Regions from separate parts of the Serratia grimesii genome, predicted to be linked through region 3. Evidence: riboswitches for the same ligand, from Rfam matches in the RefSeq annotation. Region 3 holds a riboswitch; each other region holds the start of a gene.
What was found. A riboswitch is a leader RNA that binds a small molecule or an ion and turns the genes downstream of it on or off. The one in region 3 is predicted to bind thiamine pyrophosphate.
Positions count from the first base shown of each region.

Region 1 (5,411 bases), 2.0 Mb from region 3:
AAGTGTGGGAAAGCGCCTACGGGATTGCCACTCATACCCGCCATCTGGCTTTTAAACCTACGCGATTATCCGGTGATGCGTGCAAGGTCATGGGCGGCAATGCCAGCACACCGTCAATTTTGGTCGAAAAGCATCGTGCCGATGCCCAACGTAGGATTGTACAGGTGGATATCGAATACTGGCGTTTCGAGTCGGTGGATTTTTTCATTAACTTATAGGTGAACACCATGGATCGCTTAACGGCGGAGAAAGTCCTTCAGCGGGCGCAGAACTTGCCTCTTTATCTGCATGCCTATGCCTATCATCTCAATATGCGTATGGAAAGGATCCTGCCTGAGGATCTTCTGATGATTGCCCATCAGCAACGGTTGCGTGGCGTTAAGGTGCACGTGCTGGATGGGGAAAGTCAGGCACTTTGCCATGCCGATGACGACAGGCTGCGCAGGTTTGGTGAACAGGCGCAGCATTACGGTTTGGATGTTCATATCGAAACCAGCGCGTCCGATGCGCAAACAATCGATCAGGCGGTCACTATCGCCCTTAAATGCGGCGCAAGTTCGGTTCGTTTTTATCCGCGTTATCAGGGGGCATTACAAGAGGTCTTGGCGCGAATCAGCGCAGATATTCAGTATATAAAGCAGCGTTACCAGCACACAGGTCTGAGTTTTACCCTCGAACAACATGAAGATCTCAAGAGCCATGAACTGGTGAGTTTGATCCAGGCAGCAGATTTCCCTCAACTTTCCCTGTTGTTTGATTTCGCCAACATGATTAATGCCAATGAAGAACCCTTGCCGGCACTGGCAGCAATGGCAGGAGAAATCACACAGGTGCATATCAAGGATGCGCTTATTGTCCGTGAAAATAATGGCCTGGGGCACCGCGCCTGCATTTCTGGACAGGGCGATTTACCATTCAGGGAGCTGTTGTTGGGGCTCATTTGTTTGGGAGAGGATCAACCACAGGTCACCGCCTATGGTCTGGAAGAAGAAGTGGATTATTATGCTCCGCCGTTTCGTTTCAGCGGTGAGGGCGATAACCCTTATATCCCATGGCGTGAAATGAGTGAAACACCATTACCAGAGCAGGGGCTGGAGGAAAGGTTAAAAAAAGAATCTCAAGATGCATTAAATCAAATTCACTACGTTCGTACTATTATCGACAGTCTGATGCAGCAAGCCAAGGGGCTATTAACCCCGACGTAATATAATAAATAAATTTATAAATGACACATTCTCACTGATGTGAAGATTCGTTCGTCTCATCATTGGGGTAACAACACCGCTTATTATTTAATGGCTGTGAGGGGATTATGCTGACTAAAAAAAGATGGGCGCTATTTAGCTTGTTGGTTCTATGCGGGGGAACAATATATAAATTGCCCTCCCTTAAAGATGCGTTTTATGTGCCCATGCAAGAATATTTTCATCTGAGCAACGGTGAAATAGGTAATGCCATGTCGGTCAACTCTATTGTGACGACCATTGGTTTCTTCTTATCAATTTATTTCTCCGATCGCCTGCCACGGCGATTCACCATGTCTTTTTCATTGATAGCTACAGGTTTGCTCGGCATCTACCTGTCAAGTATGCCTGGCTACTGGGGGATTTTGTTTGTCTGGGCGCTATTTGGGGTGACCTGCGACATGCTGAACTGGCCGGTGTTACTGAAATCGGTAAGTATGTTGGGGGATAATACTCAGCAAGGGCGTTTGTTTGGTTTTTTCGAGACGGGCCGCGGTGTGGTCGATACCGTGGTGGCATTTTCCGCACTGGCGTTGTTTACCGCTTTTGGCAGCGGCTATCTTGGCTTTAAGGTCGGGATACTGTTCTATTCAGCGATCGCTATTGCCGTAGGGGTTATTATTCTTTTTGTGATGAAAGAACACCCGCAGGAAAGTAAGTTGCCGAAGAATGAAATGCCTGCAAGTAACAAGCCAGGCATGAGTAGCGTATTAAAAAACAAAACGGTATGGCTGATTGCTTTTAGCGTTTTCTGCGTCTACGCCGTGTATTGTGGATTGACGTTCTTTATTCCTTTCCTAAGTAATGTCTATGCATTACCGATTGCATTGGTAGGTGCATACGGAATTATTAATCAGTACTGCCTTAAAATGGTGGGTGGGCCTATTGGCGGTTTAATTGCCGATAAAGTATTAAAGTCTCCCAGCAAGTACTTATTCTATACCTTTATTATTAGCGCAGTGGCGCTGGCACTTTTGATTCTGTTGCCGCACGAACAAATGCCGGTCTATCTGGGTATGGCTTGTACGCTAGGATTTGGTGCCGTGGTCTTTACCCAGCGTGCGGTGTTCTTTGCACCTATCGGTGAGGCTGAAATTGACGAAGAACACACCGGTGCGGCCATGGCGTTAGGCAGCTTTATCGGTTATGCCCCGGCGATGTTTTGTTTCAGCCTGTACGGCCACATTCTCGATGCCTTCCCAGGGCTAACCGGCTACAAGATCGTCTTTGGTCTGATGGGCATGTTTGCCTGCGCAGGGATTATCGTGTCGGGACTGTTGGTGAGAAATATCCGTGCGCGTGCAAAATTGACCCAGGAAGTATCTGCTGCCTGATCAGGTTTGCTTTGATGGGCACGGTATATGCCGTGCCCTTATTTTGCAGGGGAATGCATCAGGTAGTAGTCTTCCGTGCCGTCATTGCCCGTGGTGATCGTTCTCCAGCCATGCTTATGGTAAAACGCCAACGCCTTTTCATTTTTCACCAGACATTTCAATGACCCGGTGGCAGTAAACGTCTGTTCAGCCGCCTGCAGTAAGGCGCTGCCGACACCCAAGGGCGGCAGGTGAGGATCGACATACAGGTTGTGAATAAAGTTATCTTGGCGATAAATCGATACAAACCCCAGTAGCCTCCCTTGGTCTTCCGCAACCCAGATATCCTCACCCAGCGTTGAACGATCGAAGTCTTCCAGCCGATAACCGGCAGTATCGCGCCACGTAAACGCCGCTTTGCGTGACGCCAAATATAGCGTGCGCAGGAAAGGGCGGTCGGCCTCTTGGTATGTTCTTATCTGCATGGCATCTCCTTTTTATTTTTTGACACTATAGCGCGATTGACCTCACCGGCGGCAACCTCAATAATGGTCGTCTTGACTCGGGGTGCCTCTAGGGGCTGAGATTTTACCCGTATTACCTGATCTGGATTATGCCAGCGTAGGGAAGTCTCGGTGCCTCAACCGGTACCCGCCTTCTTGAACGCCGGTTGGGAGGAATATGTTCGCTCGACCTGATGCTTTACCCGGCGCCCGTGCCGCGGCTTGTTTGACCCAATTTAAACGCCAACCCCCATTGATTCACTGCCTGACCAACGAAGTTGTGCAGGAACTGACGGCTAACGTGTTGCTGGCGCTCGGTGCTTCCCCTGCGATGGTGGTGGAACCGACCGAAGCGGCGCAGTTCAGCCGGCTGGCGAATGCTTTGCTGATTAACATTGGTACTCTCAATGCTTCACGTGCCGAATCCATGCTGGTGGCTGTGGAGGCCGCTAATGCGGCGGGAACGCCATGGACACTGGATCCGGTGGCGGTGGGGGGGTTGGTGTACCGCACCGCATTTGCCCAGCGCTTGTTAGGTGAAAATCCGGCAGCGATTCGCGGTAATGCTTCTGAAATCATGGCGTTGAGCGGTTTACAGGCAAACGGGCGCGGCGTTGATAGCACGGACGATTCGCTGGCGGCTTTACCCGCCGCGCGTGAGTTGGCACGGATCAGTGGTGCCATAGTCGCGGTAACCGGGGTCGTGGATTATGTCACCGACGGCCAGCGTGAGTGGGCCGTTGCAGGAGGGGACGCGCTGATGACACGGGTCGTGGGAACCGGTTGTGCCCTGTCGGCGGTGGTGGCGGCATTTTGCAGTCTGCCGGGCGATCGGCTGGACAATGTGGCGACTGCCTGCCGGGTGATGTCGCTTTGTGGTGAACGTGCTACGCAGCATGCCGCCGGACCGGGCAGTTTTACCCCTGCGTTCCTCGACGCTTTGTATCAACTGCGACCGGAGGATCTGCAATGAAACGGATTAACGCATTGACCATCGCGGGTACCGATCCGAGCGGCGGTGCAGGTATCCAGGCTGACCTGAAGGCCTTCTCTGCGTTGGGGGCTTACGGAACTTCCGTTATTACCGCGTTGGTGGCCCAAAATACCCGCGGGGTACAGTCGGTTTACAATATTGACCCTGCTTTTGTTGCCGCTCAGCTCGACTCTGTGTTCAGTGATGTGCGTATCGACAGCACAAAAATCGGTATGCTGGCTAACACCGACATTGTGCTGGCGGTGGCGGAGCGTTTGCGCCATTACCAACCGACATTTGTGGTGCTGGATACCGTTATGCTGGCGAAAAGTGGTGATCCACTGTTGGCGCCAGAGGCAGTAGATTCTATTCGTCGCGAACTGTTGCCATTGGTATCGATTATCACGCCGAATCTGCCAGAAGCTGCGGCATTGTTGGAATGTGCTCCGGCGGAAAATGAACGACAGATGCGCGAGCAAGGCCAGGCGCTGTTGGCGATGGGGTGTCAGGCGGTGCTGATGAAGGGGGGTCATCTGAGCGAAAGTGAAAGCCCGGACTGGCTGTTTAGTGCTGGACAGGAACAGCGTTTCACCGCGCCGCGTGTGGCGACCCGCCATACGCACGGTACCGGTTGTACACTTTCCGCCGCATTAGCCGCGTTACGCCCGCGCCATGATGATTGGGCCGGCACGGTGGCTTCAGCCAAGGATTATCTACAAAAAGCGTTGCAGCAAGCCGACACCTTGGAAGTAGGTCAGGGGATCGGGCCGGTACATCATTTCCATGCCTGGTGGTGACTCAACTTTTTGCCGTCACTGTGGTCTGACTAAATTCAGGCCCGGTTTTGGCCGGGTGCGAATGAATTTTATTAAAGGAGAAGGCCATGACAGGACAAAACGCACTTCGCGGTGCCATCTTCGGCGTGTTACTCAGCTTTAGCGCGGGCAGCTTTGCCCAACAAATTGTCACTACCTCAGATGTGATCCAGCAGCCGGGGTACCAGACCAGTTGGCAGAACATGGTGAAAGGCCAGGCCCGCTTGCCGGGTTGGGCGCGTAAGGGCGTGGGGACATCAACCCCGGCGCAGAGTCTGAGCTGGAAGGGCCAAAACTATCTGGTGGGTAATGTGTGTAAACCCCACGACTGTGCCAACAATTTTATGATGGTGGCGTTTAAAGAAGACAAGTCGCAAGCTTGGGCGGTACGCGTCGAAGTGGCCAACAAGCCGGAAGCGGTTGATCATCCGAAGAAATACGCCAAGTATCAATGGTTGGGTAAGCCGGACGAGGACATGAAAGCGCTGCTGAAACAACAGTTCGAGAATAATCCCGACTGGAAATAGTCAGTATTCGGCTGAGTGCGGATGTATTCAGCCGGT
Region 1 covers NZ_LT883155.1:3,842,522-3,847,932, reverse strand. The annotation lists gene SGBXF1_RS18105 (GntR family transcriptional regulator) at 1-218, shown strand, start outside; gene SGBXF1_RS18100 (sugar phosphate isomerase/epimerase family protein) at 228-1,205, shown strand; gene SGBXF1_RS18095 (MFS transporter) at 1,313-2,578, shown strand; gene SGBXF1_RS18090 (GNAT family N-acetyltransferase) at 2,617-3,042, opposite strand; TPP riboswitch at 3,111-3,202, shown strand; gene thiM (hydroxyethylthiazole kinase) at 3,239-4,033, shown strand; gene thiD (bifunctional hydroxymethylpyrimidine kinase/phosphomethylpyrimidine kinase) at 4,030-4,830, shown strand; gene SGBXF1_RS18075 (inhibitor of vertebrate lysozyme family protein) at 4,917-5,375, shown strand.
Region 1: it holds a riboswitch for thiamine pyrophosphate, as region 3 does, so the genes downstream of both, thiM (hydroxyethylthiazole kinase) here and thiB (thiamine ABC transporter substrate binding subunit) in region 3, are expected to answer to the same signal.

Region 2 (5,411 bases), 2.5 Mb from region 3:
GGAAAGAAGATCACCAGCACCGCCATCACCACTTTGGCGCTCATGCCAAAACCAAACCACAGCACTAACAGCGGGGCCAGCGCAAACACCGGGATCGCCTGACTGGTCAGCACCAGGGGCATCAGCCAGCGTTGCAGCCGTGGCGAGAAAATCATGCACAGCGCTAGTGCGGCCCCCAGCAACACCCCTGCCAGCAGGCCGCAGGCTATTTCTGAGGCCGTAATCAGCGTGTGATAAGCGAGATAAGCCCGGTCATTCCAAAGCGCCTGCGCGACCGCAGACGGTGAAGGCAACAGGAAGGCGGGTATATCACCCAAGGTGGCCCATCCCCATAGCAATAACAGGCCGACAAATACTGTCAGGCTGCGGCGCATTCGTGACAGGCGGCTTTCCACCATAGGTTTCATTCGGCTGCCCTCACCAGTTGCAGCAGCAGCTCGCTCTGGCTTTTCAGCAGTTGGGGATCGTCCGGTGCACGTGGCGGCAGGCCCTCAATGACATGGCTGTCGTCAATGCCGGCGGGATAGCGTGACAAGACCAGCAAGCGGTGACTAAGGCGGCAGGCCTCCATGGGATCGTGGGTAATCAGTAACACGGTATGTTGTGCCAGCAGCTCGGCGGCAAGCTGCTGGATTTTTGCGCGGGTAATGGTGTCCAGCGCCGAGAAAGGTTCATCCATCAATACGATCGGTTGGCGCTCATACAAGGTGCGGGCGATGGCTGCGCGTTGGCGCATCCCACCGGACAAGGCCGCCGGCAAGGCACTGCCATACCCGCTCAGACCTACGCGTTCCAGCAGATGTTCTGCCCAGGAACGGTCGACTTTTTCACCCCGTAGCCGTGCGCCGAGGCTAATGTTTTGAGCAATGGTTAGCCACGGATAGAGCAAATCTTTTTGCCCCATGTAGGCGATGCGTCCGGGGATCGGCAGGCCATCGCTGCCTGTGACCGTGCCGGACGTGGGTTTCGCCAACCCGGCAATGATCTTCAGTAAGCTGGTTTTCCCTGCACCGCTTGCGCCGAGCAAGGCGACAAAACTGCCGCCTGCGATATCGAAATTTAGCCGGTCGAAAATTACTTGCGGGCCAAAGCGCAGAGTCAAATCCCGCACCTGAATACCCGGTCGCACGCCGTCATACTGAGCGTTACCGCTACTCATTTGGCATTCAACCCCATTTGCCAGAAGGCAGACTCCAGCCGGGTCGCAGTGGTGAAGATGGTCGACAGTTCGGCCAGTCGGCTTTCAGCTCCACGCTGGTGACTAACGTTTTCCAGTAGATCGAGTGCGGCCTGCACCCCGGACAGATAGGCAGGATCACCATAGTTACGGATCCATGAGGCATAAGGGTTGCCTTGCATTACCGTGGCAGGGTCGCCCAGCAGCCGCAAACCAATTTCGGCATAACCGGCGACGCAGGGCATCAGCGCGGCGAGCAGATCAAGCGCATCACCGGCGTGGCCGATATCGAGTACATAGCGGGTGTAGTTGAGGGTTTCTGCGGCCTCAGGTTCGGCGGCAATGTCTGGTTCGCTCAGCCCCCAGTCTGCGCAATAGGCCAGATGCAAAGGCAGTTCGGCGACAATGGCGTTGAGGGAGGCGGTGGCCGCACGCATCTCCGGCAGGGTCCGCAGTTTGCTGACCAGCAGCGCATAGGCGCGGGCAAAGTGGATCAGGAACAGGTAATCCTGGGTCAGATAGCGGCGGAATGCGGGCTCAGGTAGTGTGCCGGCAGCCAGTTGCTGAATAAAAGGGTGTGCGACATAGTCCTGCCAGTGGCTACCGGCCTGCTGGCGCAGCCGTCCGTAAAGACCATTATCAAATTGAGGGGTAAACATGGGACCTCCAAAAGTGTGTGGAGATCCGGGCGCGCTGAGGTATGAACAGGCAATGACTGATGGTGTTATTGCCGACCCGTCCCTTCGCTGGCATGACCCAGATCAGGTTCAAAGGGTTCGGCTTGTGCCATCTCAGCCCGTAACAGGACACCCCTCGGAGGAGCCTGTTATACGATATTTACTTTTTGATTACAACGATCGGGCGGTCGAGTTGGGCTGCAATAAGGGCGTCTTTCGTTAGCTCAAAACGGTTCGTTTAGTGCGATCGCACACAATTTTTCTGGCCTGAGCGGGGGCATTTTTGTCACTGTAATCCGGTCATAATTGAATCTAAGGGCTACTCCTATGAAGAAAATTGGATTTCTCTCGTTTGGTCACTGGACGCCTTCGTCACAGTCGGGTACCCGTTCTGCTGCGGATGCGTTGCTGCAATCCATCGATCTCGCTGTCGCGGCAGAAGAATTGGGGGCGGATGGGGCTTACTTCCGCGTGCATCACTTTGCGCGTCAGCTAGGCTCGCCGTTCCCGCTGTTGGCTGCCATTGGCGCAAAAACTCAACGTATTGAGATCGGCACCGGTGTGATCGATATGCGCTATGAAAACCCACTTTATATGGTCGAAGACGCCGGTGCTGCTGATCTGATTTCTGGTGGACGCTTGCAGCTTGGCATTAGCCGCGGTTCTCCCGAGCAGGTCATTGAGGGCTGGCGTTACTTTGGCTATACGCCCGCCGAAGGCGAGACCGAAGCCGATATGGCCCGTCGCCATACCGAGGTGTTACTCGATGCGCTGCGTGGTGAAGGTTTTGCCGAACCGAACCCACAGCCGATGTTCCCCAACCCGCCGGGACTGTTGCGTGTTGAGCCTTTCTCCGCAGGCTTGAGGGATCGTATCTGGTGGGGGGCCAGCTCGAACGCCACAGCAGTCTGGGCGGCGAAATTGGGGATGAACCTGCAAAGCTCGACGTTAAAAAATGACGAGACGGGCGAGCCGTTTCACGTGCAGCAGGCCAAGCAAATTCGCGAGTACCGTGAAGCCTGGAAAGCAGCAGGGCATCAGCGCGAACCCCGTGTGTCGGTCAGCCGCAGTATCTTTGCATTGATGAATTCGCAGGATCGCAGTTATTTCGGCAATAGCGGTCAGGAAGGCGATCAGGTGGGGTATATCGATCAGCAGACCCGAGCCATATTCGGCCGCAGTTATGCCGCTGAGCCAGAGCTGTTGATCAAACAACTGGCGCAGGACGAAGCCATTGCCGAAGCGGACACCTTGCTGTTGACCGTGCCAAACCAATTGGGCGTTGACTATAACGCCCATGTGATTGAATCGATCTTGACGCATGTCGCCCCGGCGCTGGGTTGGCGCTGATAGTTCGATGACGACGAGCCCGCCTGAACTGCCTGTGGTGGGCTTCTCTGAAATTCAAAGCAGGGGCAGCAAATTAACGTGCCTCTGCGGATAGCACATTCTTGACTTATTTTGCTCAATTTGTATTTTAAGGACATGCATACATTTCTGATTATCGTCCCCGAAGGGGGCATGTTGTTCGAGTCGGCGGGAATCGCTGACATCCTGATGCAGGCCAACCGCTTGAGGCCCCATGACGCGCCGCTTTATCAAATGTCGCTGGCCACCACACAACCCCATCGGGTGGTGCACGGTTTGTCTGGATTGAATCTGCTCGCCGATCATCGTCTCTCGGATCTCGATCCTGATCAGGAGCGCGACACCATCATCGTGACGGGAAAAGGGGCGACCGCGGAAGAAAGTGCTTATGTGGTCGATTGGCTGCGCCGCGCCGCACCTAAAGCGCGACGTATTGCGTCGGTATGCGGTGGCGCTTTGCTACTTGCAGAGGCTGGTTTACTCGATGGACGCCGGGCAACCACCCATTGGCGACTGCTGGAAACGTTGCAGGCCCGCTTCCCCAAAATACACGTCGAAAATGGGCCGCTGTATGTTCAGGATGGCTCTGTCTGGACCTCCGGCGGTGTCAGTTCCGGGTTCGATCTCACCCTGGCGCTGGTGGAAGACGATTACGGTTTTGTTCAGGCACGCGAAGTGGCGCAAGACCTGGTGATGTTCCTGCGTCGGCCTGGCGGTCAGGCGCAGTTCAGTCGTTATCCGTTGAATCAGGCTAAAAACCCTGGCCCGATCCGCGATCTCCAGTCCTGGATCCTGGAAAACCTGTCCAGCGATCTCGGTGTAGAAAAACTGGCAGAGCGGGTCGCGATGAGCCCGCGAAACTTTACCCGCGTTTTCACGCGTGAGACGGGCATTTCACCCGCTAAATTTGTTGAAGAAGGGCGCCTGTATCTGGCCCGGCAACGTTTGGAACAGAGTGCTGAAGGTATTGAGCAAATCGCCATGAACTGCGGGTTTGGTAATGGTCTCAATCTGCGGCGCGTTTTTGAACGACATTTACAACTGACACCTACCGAGTATCGCGAACGTTTCCATTCACGCATGTTGGCGTAAATTGATCTATAAACGTCATTTACGTCATAACGCCTTCGACCTACATTGGCAGCAGAGCCAATAACGAAGGAGTAGATCATGGTCAAAGTAGGCATTAATGGATTCGGCAGAATCGGCAGAAATGTGTTGCGTGCTGCGTTGGGGCGCAGTGACTTTGAGATAGTGGCGATCAACGATTTAACCGACAGCAAAACCTTGGCGCATCTGCTGAAATACGACTCGTTGTCGGGCACATTGGCAGCCAATGTTGAAGCCGGTGAAAACCAGCTACTGCTCGATGGTCGGCCGATTCATGTTTTCTCCGAAAGAGATCCGGCCGCTATCCCATGGAAAAGCGTGGGCGTTGACGTCGTTATCGAAGCGACGGGGTTCTTCACTGACAAAGCCAAGGCCGAAGTGCACATCACGAAAGGCGGGGCCAAGCGAGTGATTATCTCGGCTCCGGGCAAAGACGACGATATTACGATAGTGATGGGCGTTAATCAGGATCTGTACGATCCGGCGAAGCACCGTGTGGTCAGCAACGGCAGTTGCACCACTAACGGCCTGGCGCCCGCGGCTCAGGTCCTGCATCAGGCCTTCGGTATTGAATATGGTCTGATGAATACCACCCATGCCTACACCAACAGCCAGGCATTGCATGACCAACCGGAAAAAGACTTACGTGGCGCTCGCGCCGCAGCGGAGTCGATAGTGCCTTACTCCAGCGGTGCCGCCAAAGCCCTTGGCAAGGTGATCCCGGCATTGGACGGGCGTTTAACCGGTTATTCGTTACGTGTGCCGGTGCCCGTAGTGTCTATCGTTGACTTAACGGTGACGTTGAAACGTGACGTGACGGCTGAAGAGATCAACGCCGCGTTCCGTCAGGCGGCGCAGTCGGGCCCACTCAAGGATATTCTGGGTTACAGCGATGAGCCTTTGGTATCGAGCGATTATAAAGGCGACCCACGTTCATCCATTATTGATGGGCTTTCTACGTTGGTTATTGGTGGGAATCTGGTCAAGGTTCTGGCCTGGTACGACAACGAATGGGGCTTCTCTAACCGTTTGGTTGATCTGGCTGTGTTGATGGAAAAACGCGGGTTGTAGGTTCTAAG
Region 2 covers NZ_LT883155.1:3,301,915-3,307,325, reverse strand. The annotation lists gene SGBXF1_RS15655 (ABC transporter permease) at 1-407, opposite strand, end outside; gene SGBXF1_RS15650 (ABC transporter ATP-binding protein) at 404-1,159, opposite strand; gene tenA (thiaminase II) at 1,156-1,836, opposite strand; TPP riboswitch at 1,899-2,001, opposite strand; gene SGBXF1_RS15640 (LLM class flavin-dependent oxidoreductase) at 2,182-3,204, shown strand; gene SGBXF1_RS15635 (GlxA family transcriptional regulator) at 3,340-4,314, shown strand; gene gap (type I glyceraldehyde-3-phosphate dehydrogenase) at 4,393-5,403, shown strand.
Region 2: it holds a riboswitch for thiamine pyrophosphate, as region 3 does, so the genes downstream of both, tenA (thiaminase II) here and thiB (thiamine ABC transporter substrate binding subunit) in region 3, are expected to answer to the same signal.

Region 3 (5,411 bases):
TGAAGGCAAACAACAGACAGTTGCCGATCGCCATAATACAACACACCAGAATCAACTTACGCCGGTCGCCATGCGTATCCGAACGCTTGGCCAACAGAAAACTGACGGCAATACCGACAATGGCATTAACGGTGTAAAACAGACCAACCCACAGTGGCCGTACCTTAACTTCAGTCGTAAGGAAGAGGCTCAGCGTCGGGGCCAATAACGCTCCGGCAATGCCAGAAAGAAACGCAATCAGCAGGAAAGCGGCAAAAATGGGATTAAAGCGGCGTGGTAACCCGTACAGACGTTTCATATTGTCGTCCCTGGCCCTAATGCGGAAGAGAGAACCTTAGGCTACGGCAGATAAATTGCAAGAACATCACCGCGGCTGGTGATAAAAAAACCAGTGGGTATGACCCCACTGGCTGGTGAAACAGCACCATTACTCAGAAACTCTTGTGCCCTTCGCCTTTCAAGCCGCGATGTTGCTGCTCAAAGCGCAGTGGCCTAACTCAGTTGTCGCATCAAAGATGCTCGCGATATTCCTTGTCCGCCATCTTATGGATGTCCCATTGGGTCAGGTGAGCCAGCATATCCAGCCGCGCCTGTTCAGGCACCAGCCCCAGCCAATCGGCATGCTGGCGGCGTACCGCGCTGAAATACCGTTGATAGAACTGTTTTGACAAGAAAACTTTCATCTGTCGCCCTCCCCCTTTCATTGAGGAAAATTATCGGCGTAATATAGGGAAAGATAAATTGATGGGTTGATACCGGAGCGTTCCTCTTTTATGTCCACCTCCAGATTGCAACAGCAGTTCATTCGTCTGTGGCAACGCTGCCATGGCGAGCCGACCGATACCACGCTGCAAGAGCTGGCCGAAGTGCTCACCTGCTCACGTCGTCACGTGCGTTCGTTACTTGGAGCCATGCAGCAGCAAGGCTGGCTGACCTGGCAAGCGGAATCGGGGCGTGGTAAACGTTCGCGGCTCACCTTCCACTACACTGGCCTGGCATTGCAGCAGCAGCGTGCGGAAGAATTGTTGGAGCAAGACCGTATTGATCAACTGGTGCAACTGGTCGGCGATAAAAATGTGGTGCGGCAGATGCTGCTGTCCCAACTGGGCCGCAGCTTTCGTCAGGGCAAACACATTCTGCGCGTGCTCTACTATCGCCAGTTGTACAACCTGTTGCCCGGTTCAGCGTTACGACGTTCGGAAACCCATTTGGCACGGCAGATTTTCAGCGGACTGACGCGCATAAATGAGGAAAACGGGGAACTGGAATCAGACCTCGCGCATCATTGGCAAGCTTTAACACCGCTGCATTGGCGTTTTTATCTGCGTCCGGCGATTCATTTTCATCATGGCCGCGAGCTGGAAATGGAGGATGTCATCAGTACGCTCAGTCGCTTGATGCCACAGCCCCTGTTTTCCCATATCGAGCGCGTGATCTCGCCGACGCCATACGTGATTGACGTGCACCTGCTCAGCCCCGACTACTGGCTACCCTGGTTGCTGGGTTCTGTGCACGCCATGATCCTCCCACGTGAGTGGCAGAGTCTGCCGGAGTTCTCACGCCATCCAATAGGAACCGGACCGTACAGTGTGGTACGCAACCACCGCAGCCAGATGAAAATTCACGCCTTCGACGATTACTTTGGTTACCGCGCACTGATCGATGAGGTGAACATCTGGGTGCTGCCGGAAGTGACCGAAGAACTGGTGCACTCCGGCGTCCAGTTGCAGGCGGACGACACTGGCAAAAATGAACTGGAAAGCCGGTTGGAAGAAGGCTGCTATTTCCTGCTGTTTGATCAGCGCTCCTCATTGGCGGCGGATCCGGCCATTCGCAGTTGGCTGTGTGAGTTGATCAACCCGATTTCACTGCTGAGCAACGCCGGGCCAGTCTATCAACGCTATTGGTCTCCCGCCTATGGCATTCTGCCGCGCTGGCACCATAACCGTGCGCTGGCACTACAATCCAAGCCGTCTGGGTTAACCGAACTGACACTGACCTTCTACAGCGAACACTCGGAATTCCACGCCATTCAACAGGCGATCGAACCCTTGCTGGTGCAACAGGGTATCAAGCTGAAGATTCAGATCGTCGATTACGATACCTGGCATAAAGGCGATGCGATCAGCGATGTGTGGCTAGGCAGCGCTAACTTCTATCTGCCGCTGGAATTCTCGCTGTTCGCCACGCTGTATGAGTTGCCGCTAATGCAGCACTGCATGAATGAAGATCTCGCTGAAGATGCGACGTTGTGGCGCGCCAATACCTTACCGCTGGCCGATTTTGGCCGACGTCTGGTCAGCAGCCATCAGCTACACCCGCTGTTCCACCACTGGTTGCAATTGCATGGTCAACGCAGTATGCGCGGTGTGCGGATGAACACCCTCGGCTGGTTTGATTTTAAATCCGCGTGGTTTGCGCCGCCGGAAGCATAAGCGCCTTTCACCGACGCCCGTTAGTCTTTACAATGGCGCCGTCTCAACGGGGTGCAAAAATGCGGCGTGCCGATTTTGCTGAGAATAAACCCGTCGAACCTGATCCGGTCAATACCGGCGGAGGGATTTGAGCCTAGCGAACCGGCAGCCGCCACTCGCCCCCTCAGATACCCTTGCCCCCTAAATGTTCAGGAGTGCAAAGTGGTCAAAAAAAGTCTGCCCTTATTATTGTTGCTGAGCGCCGCGCCGGTGTTCGCCAAACCCACGCTGACGGTCTACACCTATGATTCCTTCGCTGCAGACTGGGGCCCTGGTCCGGCAGTCAAAAAGGCCTTTGAGGCCCAGTGCGACTGTGAGCTGAAATTCGTGGCACTGGAAGATGGCGTATCACTGCTTAACCGTCTACGTATGGAAGGCAAAAACAGTGCCGCCGACGTGGTTCTGGGGTTGGACAACAACCTGTTACAGGCCGCGCAGCAAACCGGTTTATTCGCACCAAGCAACGTCGACAGCGCTCAGTTAAGCGTCCCCGGCGGCTGGCAGGATAAAACCTTCGTGCCTTACGACTACGGCTACTTTGCCTTTGTTTACAATAAAGAAAAACTGAAAAATCCCCCCACAAGCCTGAAAGAACTGGTCGACAGCGACCAAAATTGGAAAGTGATTTACGAAGATCCTCGCACCAGCACGCCGGGCCTGGGGCTGCTGCTGTGGATGCAGAAAGTTTATGGTGACAAAGCCCCCGAAGCTTGGCAGAAACTGGCGAAGAAAACCGTCACCGTGACCAAGGGCTGGAGTGAAGCCTACGGTCTGTTCCTGAAAGGTGAAGGCGATCTGGTACTCAGCTACACCACCTCTCCGGCCTATCATCTGATTGAAGAGAAGAAAGACAGCTACGCCGCTGCCAACTTTAGCGAAGGTCATTATCTGCAAGTCGAAGTGGCGGGCAAACTCAAGGCCAGCAAACAACCGGCACTGGCCGAGCGCTTTATGCAATTTATGGTGACTCCAGCGTTCCAGAACACTATTCCTACCGGTAACTGGATGTACCCGGTGATCAAAACCCAACTACCGGCAGGTTTTGAGCAAATGACCGTACCGCAGACAGCGCTACAATACAGCGCTGAAGACGTGGCTAAACAACGCGGCAACTGGATCCGGGCATGGCAAACCGCCGTCAGCCACTGATCCCACGCTGGTTATGGCCGGGGCTGCTGGCTTCCGGTCTGATCCTGACCGTCGCCGTACTGGCGATGGGTTCGCTGTGGCGACACGCGCCCGAAAGCGACTGGCGGGGTCTGTGGCAGGACAGCTACCTGTGGCATGTGGTGCGTTTCACCTTCTGGCAGGCGTTGTTGTCGGCGCTGATCTCGGTGCTGCCCGCGATCCTGTTGGCACGCGCACTGTTCCGTCGCCGTTTCCCCGGCCGCCAGTTACTGCTGCGGCTGTGCGCCATGACGCTGGTGCTGCCGGTACTGGTGGCGGTGTTCGGCCTGCTCAGTGTTTATGGCCGACAAGGCTGGCTGGCTGCAATATGCGGTTGGCTCGGCATTAACTACAGTTTCTCCCCTTACGGTTTGCAGGGCATCCTGTTGGCACACATGTTCTTCAATCTGCCGTTAGCGACTCGCTTGCTGCTGCAGGCACTGGAAAATATTCCGGTCGAACAACGCCAATTAGCGGCCCAGCTTGGCATGAGCGGCTGGCAGCAATTCCGCTTCGTTGAGTGGCCAGCACTGCGTCGCCAGATCCTGCCGAGCGGCGCGCTGATCTTTATGCTGTGCTTTGCCAGCTTCGCCACCGTGTTGTCACTGGGCGGCGGGCCGCAGGCCACCACCATCGAACTGGCGATCTACCAGGCGCTCAGCTATGACTACGATCTCAGCCGCGCTGCACTGCTGGCTCTGATCCAACTGGCCTGCTGCCTGGGGCTGGTGGTGCTCAGCCAGCGCTTGAGTCAGGCGCTGCCCGTGGGCAGTACCCATGCCCACATCTGGCGCAATCCGGAAGACAGCTTGTGGCGCCGCGTGAGTGATTTTTTGCTGATTGCCGCCGCGCTGCTACTGCTGCTGCCCCCGCTATTGGCCGTCATTGCCGACGGTGCCAACCAAAGCCTGGTCAGCGTACTGCAACAACAGGTGCTGTGGCAGGCGTTATTCACCTCGTTACGTATTGCTCTCGGTGCCGGTGCGCTGTGCGTGGTACTGACCATGATGCTGCTGTGGAGCAGCCGTGAGCTGAAGTTGCAACAGCGGCTGCGCTGGGGCCAGCGACTTGAGCTGAGCGGTATGGTGATCCTGGCAATGCCGGGTATCGTGCTGGCGACCGGCTTCTTCTTGTTGTTAAGCGATACCGTGGGGCTGCCGCAGTCGCCGTATGCGCTGGTGATCCTCACCAATGCACTGATGGCGGTGCCCTACGCGCTGAAAGTGCTGGAAAACCCGATGCGTGACCTGGCCGAACGCTATAACCCGCTGTGCCTGTCGCTGGATATCCACGGCTGGCAGCGACTGCGGCTTATCGAACTAAAAGCATTGCGCCGCCCACTGGCCCAGGCGCTGGCCTTCGCCTGCGTACTGTCGATTGGCGATTTCGGTGTGGTGGCCCTGTTTGGCAACGAGCACTTCCGCACCCTGCCTTTTTACCTGTATCAGCAGATTGGTGCCTATCGCAGTAATGACGGCGCGGTCACCGCACTGTTGCTGCTACTGTTGTGCTTCCTGCTGTTTACCCTGATCGAACGTTTACCGGGCCACCATGATAGATCTTGAAAAACTGACCTACCTGTATGAACACCTGCCAATGCGCTTTGATCTACGCATTGAACCAGGCGAACGTGTCGCGGTGCTTGGCCCCAGCGGGGCGGGCAAAAGTACGCTTCTTAGCCTGATTGCCGGGTTCCTGTCAGCCACCAGCGGTAAACTGCGGCTAGATGGCAGCGACCACACCACAACGCCACCGGCTAAACGCCCTGTC
Region 3 covers NZ_LT883155.1:723,880-729,290, reverse strand. The annotation lists gene SGBXF1_RS03385 (sugar efflux transporter) at 1-298, opposite strand, end outside; gene sgrT (glucose uptake inhibitor SgrT) at 510-683, opposite strand; gene sgrR (HTH-type transcriptional regulator SgrR) at 774-2,435, shown strand; TPP riboswitch at 2,473-2,579, shown strand; gene thiB (thiamine ABC transporter substrate binding subunit) at 2,637-3,623, shown strand; gene thiP (thiamine/thiamine pyrophosphate ABC transporter permease ThiP) at 3,599-5,206, shown strand; gene thiQ (thiamine ABC transporter ATP-binding protein ThiQ) at 5,193-5,411, shown strand, end outside.

Region 4 (5,411 bases), 380 kb from region 3:
CACGCCGGCCATCATTTTCACGCAGCAGGCCGTCGACAATTTTATGCATGTAGTGCAGCGAGAACTCCCGGTAGTCACGCCCCGTCAGCACGCCGCCCCAGGTATCGAATACCATCACAGACTGCGCACCAGCTTTAATTTGAGCGTTGAGATACAAAATGACACTGTCAGCCAGCTTATCGAGCAGCAAATGTAGCGTGGCTGGCTCGGCGTACATCATTTTTTTCAGCTTGGTAAAGGCCTTGCTGCTACCGCCTTCCACCATATACGTTGCCAATGTCCACGGGCTGCCTGAGAAACCGATCAGCGGTACTTCACCTTTCAACTCACGACGGATAGTGCGCACTGCATTCATCACATAACCCAGTTCCACTTCCGGATCGAACGCTGGCAGCTTATCCACATCGGCACGGCTGGTGATAGGAGAGGAGAAACGTGGGCCTTCACCTGCTTCAAAATACAACCCGAGCCCCATAGCGTCTGGGATGGTGAGGATGTCGGAGAACAGAATGGCAGCATCTAATGGGAAACGACGCAGTGGCTGCAACGTAACCTCACAGGCCAGTTCCGCATTCTTGCACAGCGACATGAAATCACCGGCCTCGGCGCGGGTGGCTTTGTACTCCGGCAAATAACGACCGGCCTGACGCATCATCCATACGGGGGTCACATCCACTGGCTGACGCATCAGCGCGCGCAGGTAACGATCGTTCTTCAACTCATTCATTATGGGCTCCCTTATTCATCTGCCGGTATTGTAGCGATTTATTGCTCACGGCATAAGGCTACGGTGTCCTCTATCAAACGGCGCGCCACGGTGCCAGGCGGTGGCAATAGTGGCAACTGATCATAGCGGTACCAGCCGGCATTCAGCAGCTCTTTGGGATCGTGACGGATCTCACCCCGGTGGTAATCGGCCATAAAGGCCATCATCAGCGAATGCGGGAACGGCCAAGGTTGCGAGGTGACATAACGCAGGTTTTTGATTTCAATGTTACTTTCCTCCATTACCTCACGCGCTGCCGCCTGTTCCAGCGTTTCGCCAACCTCAACAAAACCGGCCAGTACGGTATGAATACCACCGCGATGACGCACATGTTGGGCCAACAAGATCTCATCATCGCGCCGAATGGCGACAATCACGCAAGGTGCTATTTGCGGGTAGTAACGCTCCCGGCAATGGCTGCACAGACAGGCGCTCTCGGTACGGCTGAGATGCATCTCATGACCGCAATAACCACAGTAGCGATGAGAACGATAAAACTCGGCCAGTTGCACACCGCGTCCGGCGAGTTGAAACAACCCGCGATCGACTTCAAGCAGTTGGCGTACCGAGCCCATTTCCTGTGGCATCGCATGGCGGACCAACCAGACCGGCAACCCTTCCCATTCGCCAATAGTACGAGCCATTCTTCCCTGCAAGGAGAATGATGCGGCCAAACCACACGGTAATTCACCGTTCGGTAACCAAAGTTTGCTTTCATGGCTGACGATCCACCAGCCATTTTCATTACCCGTTAATGCAAGTTCCATATCGTTGTTGCACAACCTCAGCTTCACTGGCACTCTACAAATCGGCCTTGTTACATTTTAATAACTTACTGTTACGTTTTATTACTTACGGAGTCAAACATGCTCAACCGTTTGGAAAGCCTGACTCAGCGCGTTGGTGGTAGTAATGAATTAGTTGATCAATGGCTTCAGGCCCGCAAGCAACTGCTGGTCGCTTATTGCACCCTCGTTGGTATCAAACCGAACAAAGAAAAGCATACGCCGCTGAATGAAAAAGCGCTGGAGAACTTCTGCCATAATCTGGTGGATTATCTCTCTGCCGGCCATTTTCATATCTATGACAGAATTATCAAACAAGTGGAAGGCGCATCCAGTCCGAAAATGTCTCTGGCAGTTAATATCTACCCCAAGCTTTGGGCGAATACCGAGCAGATCATGGCATTCCATGATCGCTATACCGAAGTAGATATTGATCAGGATGTGTGTCTGGAATTCCATCAGGCGTTGTCAGATATCGGTGAAACGCTGGCAGCACGTTTTACCCTGGAAGATAAGTTGATCCAACTGGCTGCGGAAGCCTGGCAGCAAGCCCAGCCGGACGCAACGTTGGATCAGGCCCGTTAAAATTTTGTAGTGTTTTTTATTATCCCTCCTATACTGGGGGGCATCTTGTCGGAGTGCCTAGCGCCTGATTTGTTCATCAAATTGGCCAGGCTGAGACCGTTAATTCGGGATCCGCGGAACCTGATCGGGTTAATACCCGCGAAGGGAACAAGAGTAATCTATCGCCACAGGCAGGTGCCCAAATTTGGGACAATCCCGCCCTGCTGGCCAGCATCATTACTCCCTCCGAGCTCCAGACAAGCAACTTTCCCAACCCAACACACTGGTAGGAACTTGCTATGTCTAACGTTAAAAAACCCCGTGCCCGTAAAGAGCAACGCGAAGAAGCCCAACAGTTTATTGATACTCTACAGGGCGTTTCATTTCCCAACTCACGCCGTATTTATTTGCAGGGCTCACGTAGCGATCTGCAGGTACCGATGCGTGAAATTCAGCTCAGCCCGACGCTGATTGGTGGCGACAAAGACAATCCGCAGTACGAACAGAACGAAGCTATTCCGGTGTATGACACCGCAGGCCCTTACGGCGATCCGCAGTCTGAACTCAACGTACACACCGGCCTGGCGAAGCTACGCGCCGGTTGGATCACCGAACGCGGTGATACCGAAGCACTCAAAAACGTGAGTTCAGGTTTCACTCAGCAGCGCTTGGCGGATGAAGGTCTGGATCACCTGCGTTTTGAACACCTCCCGCTGCCCCGTAAGGCGCAACCTGGCAAATGTGTCACCCAGTTGCACTACGCACGTGCCGGTACTGTCACACCCGAAATGGAGTTTATCGCCATCCGCGAAAATATGGGCCGCGAACGTATCCGCGGCGAAGTATTACGCCACCAGCATCCAGGACAAAGCTGGGGCGCCAACCTGCCGGAAAACATCACACCGGAATTCGTCCGCCAGGAAGTGGCCGCAGGTCGCGCCATCATTCCTGCCAATATTAATCACCCTGAATCCGAACCGATGATCATCGGCCGTAACTTCCTGGTGAAAGTGAACGCCAACATCGGCAACTCGGCAGTAACCTCTTCGATCGAGGAAGAAGTCGAGAAACTGGTGTGGTCTACCCGCTGGGGTGCGGACACCGTGATGGATTTATCCACCGGTCGTTATATCCACGAAACTCGCGAATGGATCTTACGTAATAGCCCGGTGCCGATTGGCACGGTGCCCATCTATCAGGCACTGGAAAAGGTGAACGGCGTGGCGGAAAACCTCACCTGGGAAATGTTCCGCGATACGCTGCTGGAACAGGCAGAACAAGGGGTTGACTACTTCACCATTCACGCCGGTGTACTGCTGCGTTACGTGCCGATGACCGCTAAACGCCTGACCGGCATCGTCTCTCGCGGCGGTTCGATCATGGCTAAGTGGTGCCTGTCCCATCATCAGGAAAACTTCTTGTATCAGCACTTCCGCGAAATCTGTGAGATTTGCGCCGCCTATGACGTTTCTCTCTCCCTCGGCGACGGTCTGCGGCCGGGTTCGATTCAGGACGCCAACGACGAGGCGCAGTTCGCCGAACTGCACACCCTGGGTGAGCTGACCAAAATTGCCTGGGAATATGACGTGCAGGTGATGATCGAAGGCCCCGGCCACGTGCCAATGCAGATGATCCGCCGCAACATGACCGAAGAGTTGGAACACTGCCACGAAGCACCGTTTTACACCCTCGGCCCTCTGACCACCGATATTGCCCCAGGCTATGACCATTTCACCTCCGGTATTGGGGCCGCCATGATTGGCTGGTTCGGCTGTGCCATGCTCTGCTACGTGACGCCAAAGGAACACCTCGGCCTGCCGAACAAAGAAGACGTCAAACAGGGACTGATCACCTACAAGATTGCCGCCCACGCTGCTGATCTGGCCAAAGGCCATCCCGGTGCGCAGATCCGCGATAACGCCATGTCAAAAGCACGCTTCGAATTTCGCTGGGAAGATCAGTTCAACCTGGCACTCGATCCAGCTACCGCACGTGCTTATCACGATGAAACCCTACCGCAGGAATCCGGCAAAATCGCCCATTTTTGTTCCATGTGTGGGCCCAAATTCTGCTCGATGAAAATCTCGCAGGAAGTGCGTGACTATGCCGCAGCCCAGGAAGCCGCCAAACCAGTAGAAGTGCAGATAACCGGTATGGAGAAAATGTCGGCCGAGTTCCGCTCACGCGGTAGTGAGCTATACCACAGCGCCAGTAATCTGCAGGAGGAACTTCGCAATGACTGATATCAACACACCTTTCCCCGCCACGCCGCACAAGTTGGGGTTATACCCTGTCGTCGACAGCGTTGAATGGATTGCCCGTCTATTGGAAGCCGGTGTCACCACGATTCAACTGCGGATTAAGGATTTGCCGGATGAGCAGGTCGAAGAGGATATCGCCACAGCCATTGCCCTCGGTAAACGGTATAACGCACGGTTGTTCATCAATGACTACTGGCAGTTGGCGATTAAACACGGTGCCTATGGCGTTCATCTCGGTCAGGAAGATCTGGATACCACCGATCTGGCAGCTATTCACCGCGCCGGATTGCGTTTGGGCGTTTCCACCCACGACGATGCCGAACTGGCCCGCGCCATTGCGGTGAAACCTTCCTATATCGCGCTGGGGCATATTTTTCCGACGCAAACCAAAGATATGCCTTCCGCCCCACAGGGTCTGGTGGAGTTAAAGCGCCATGTCGCCGGGTTGAGTGACTACCCAACGGTAGCGATCGGCGGGATCAGTATCGATCGCGTAGCAGCCGTACTGGATTGTGGCGTTGGCAGCGTGGCCGTCGTCAGCGCAATTACTCAGGCCGCAGACTGGCGTGCCGCCACCGCCCAACTGCTGCAGTTGATCGAAGGCAAGGAGTAGCGCCATGTTGAACGATCAAGAGTTTCTGCGTTACAGCCGCCAATTGCTGCTGGAAGACATTGGCCCAGCCGGCCAGGAGAAACTAAAAGGTTCGACGGCACTGATTGTCGGGTTAGGGGGATTAGGCTCCCCCGCCTCACTCTATTTAGCGGCAGCCGGTGTTGGTACCTTGCTGCTGGCCGATGACGACAGGCTGCACGTCACCAATTTGCAGCGTCAAATCCTCTATCGCAGCCCCGACGTTTCCCAAAGCAAAGCCGCTCTGGCAAAGCACCAGCTACAGGCGCTGAACCCGATGGTCGAATCCATCGCGCTGGAACAGCGTTTGCAGGGGGAGGTGTTACAGCGTGCCGTACAACGCGCTGATTTAATTTTGGATTGTAGCGATAACATGGAAACCCGCCATGCGGTGAATGCCGCCT
Region 4 covers NZ_LT883155.1:339,601-345,011, reverse strand. The annotation lists gene hemE (uroporphyrinogen decarboxylase) at 1-727, opposite strand, end outside; gene nudC (NAD(+) diphosphatase) at 766-1,533, opposite strand; gene SGBXF1_RS01535 (Rsd/AlgQ family anti-sigma factor) at 1,633-2,136, shown strand; TPP riboswitch at 2,176-2,300, shown strand; gene thiC (phosphomethylpyrimidine synthase ThiC) at 2,415-4,358, shown strand; gene thiE (thiamine phosphate synthase) at 4,351-4,989, shown strand; gene SGBXF1_RS01520 (HesA/MoeB/ThiF family protein) at 4,994-5,411, shown strand, end outside.
Region 4: it holds a riboswitch for thiamine pyrophosphate, as region 3 does, so the genes downstream of both, thiC (phosphomethylpyrimidine synthase ThiC) here and thiB (thiamine ABC transporter substrate binding subunit) in region 3, are expected to answer to the same signal.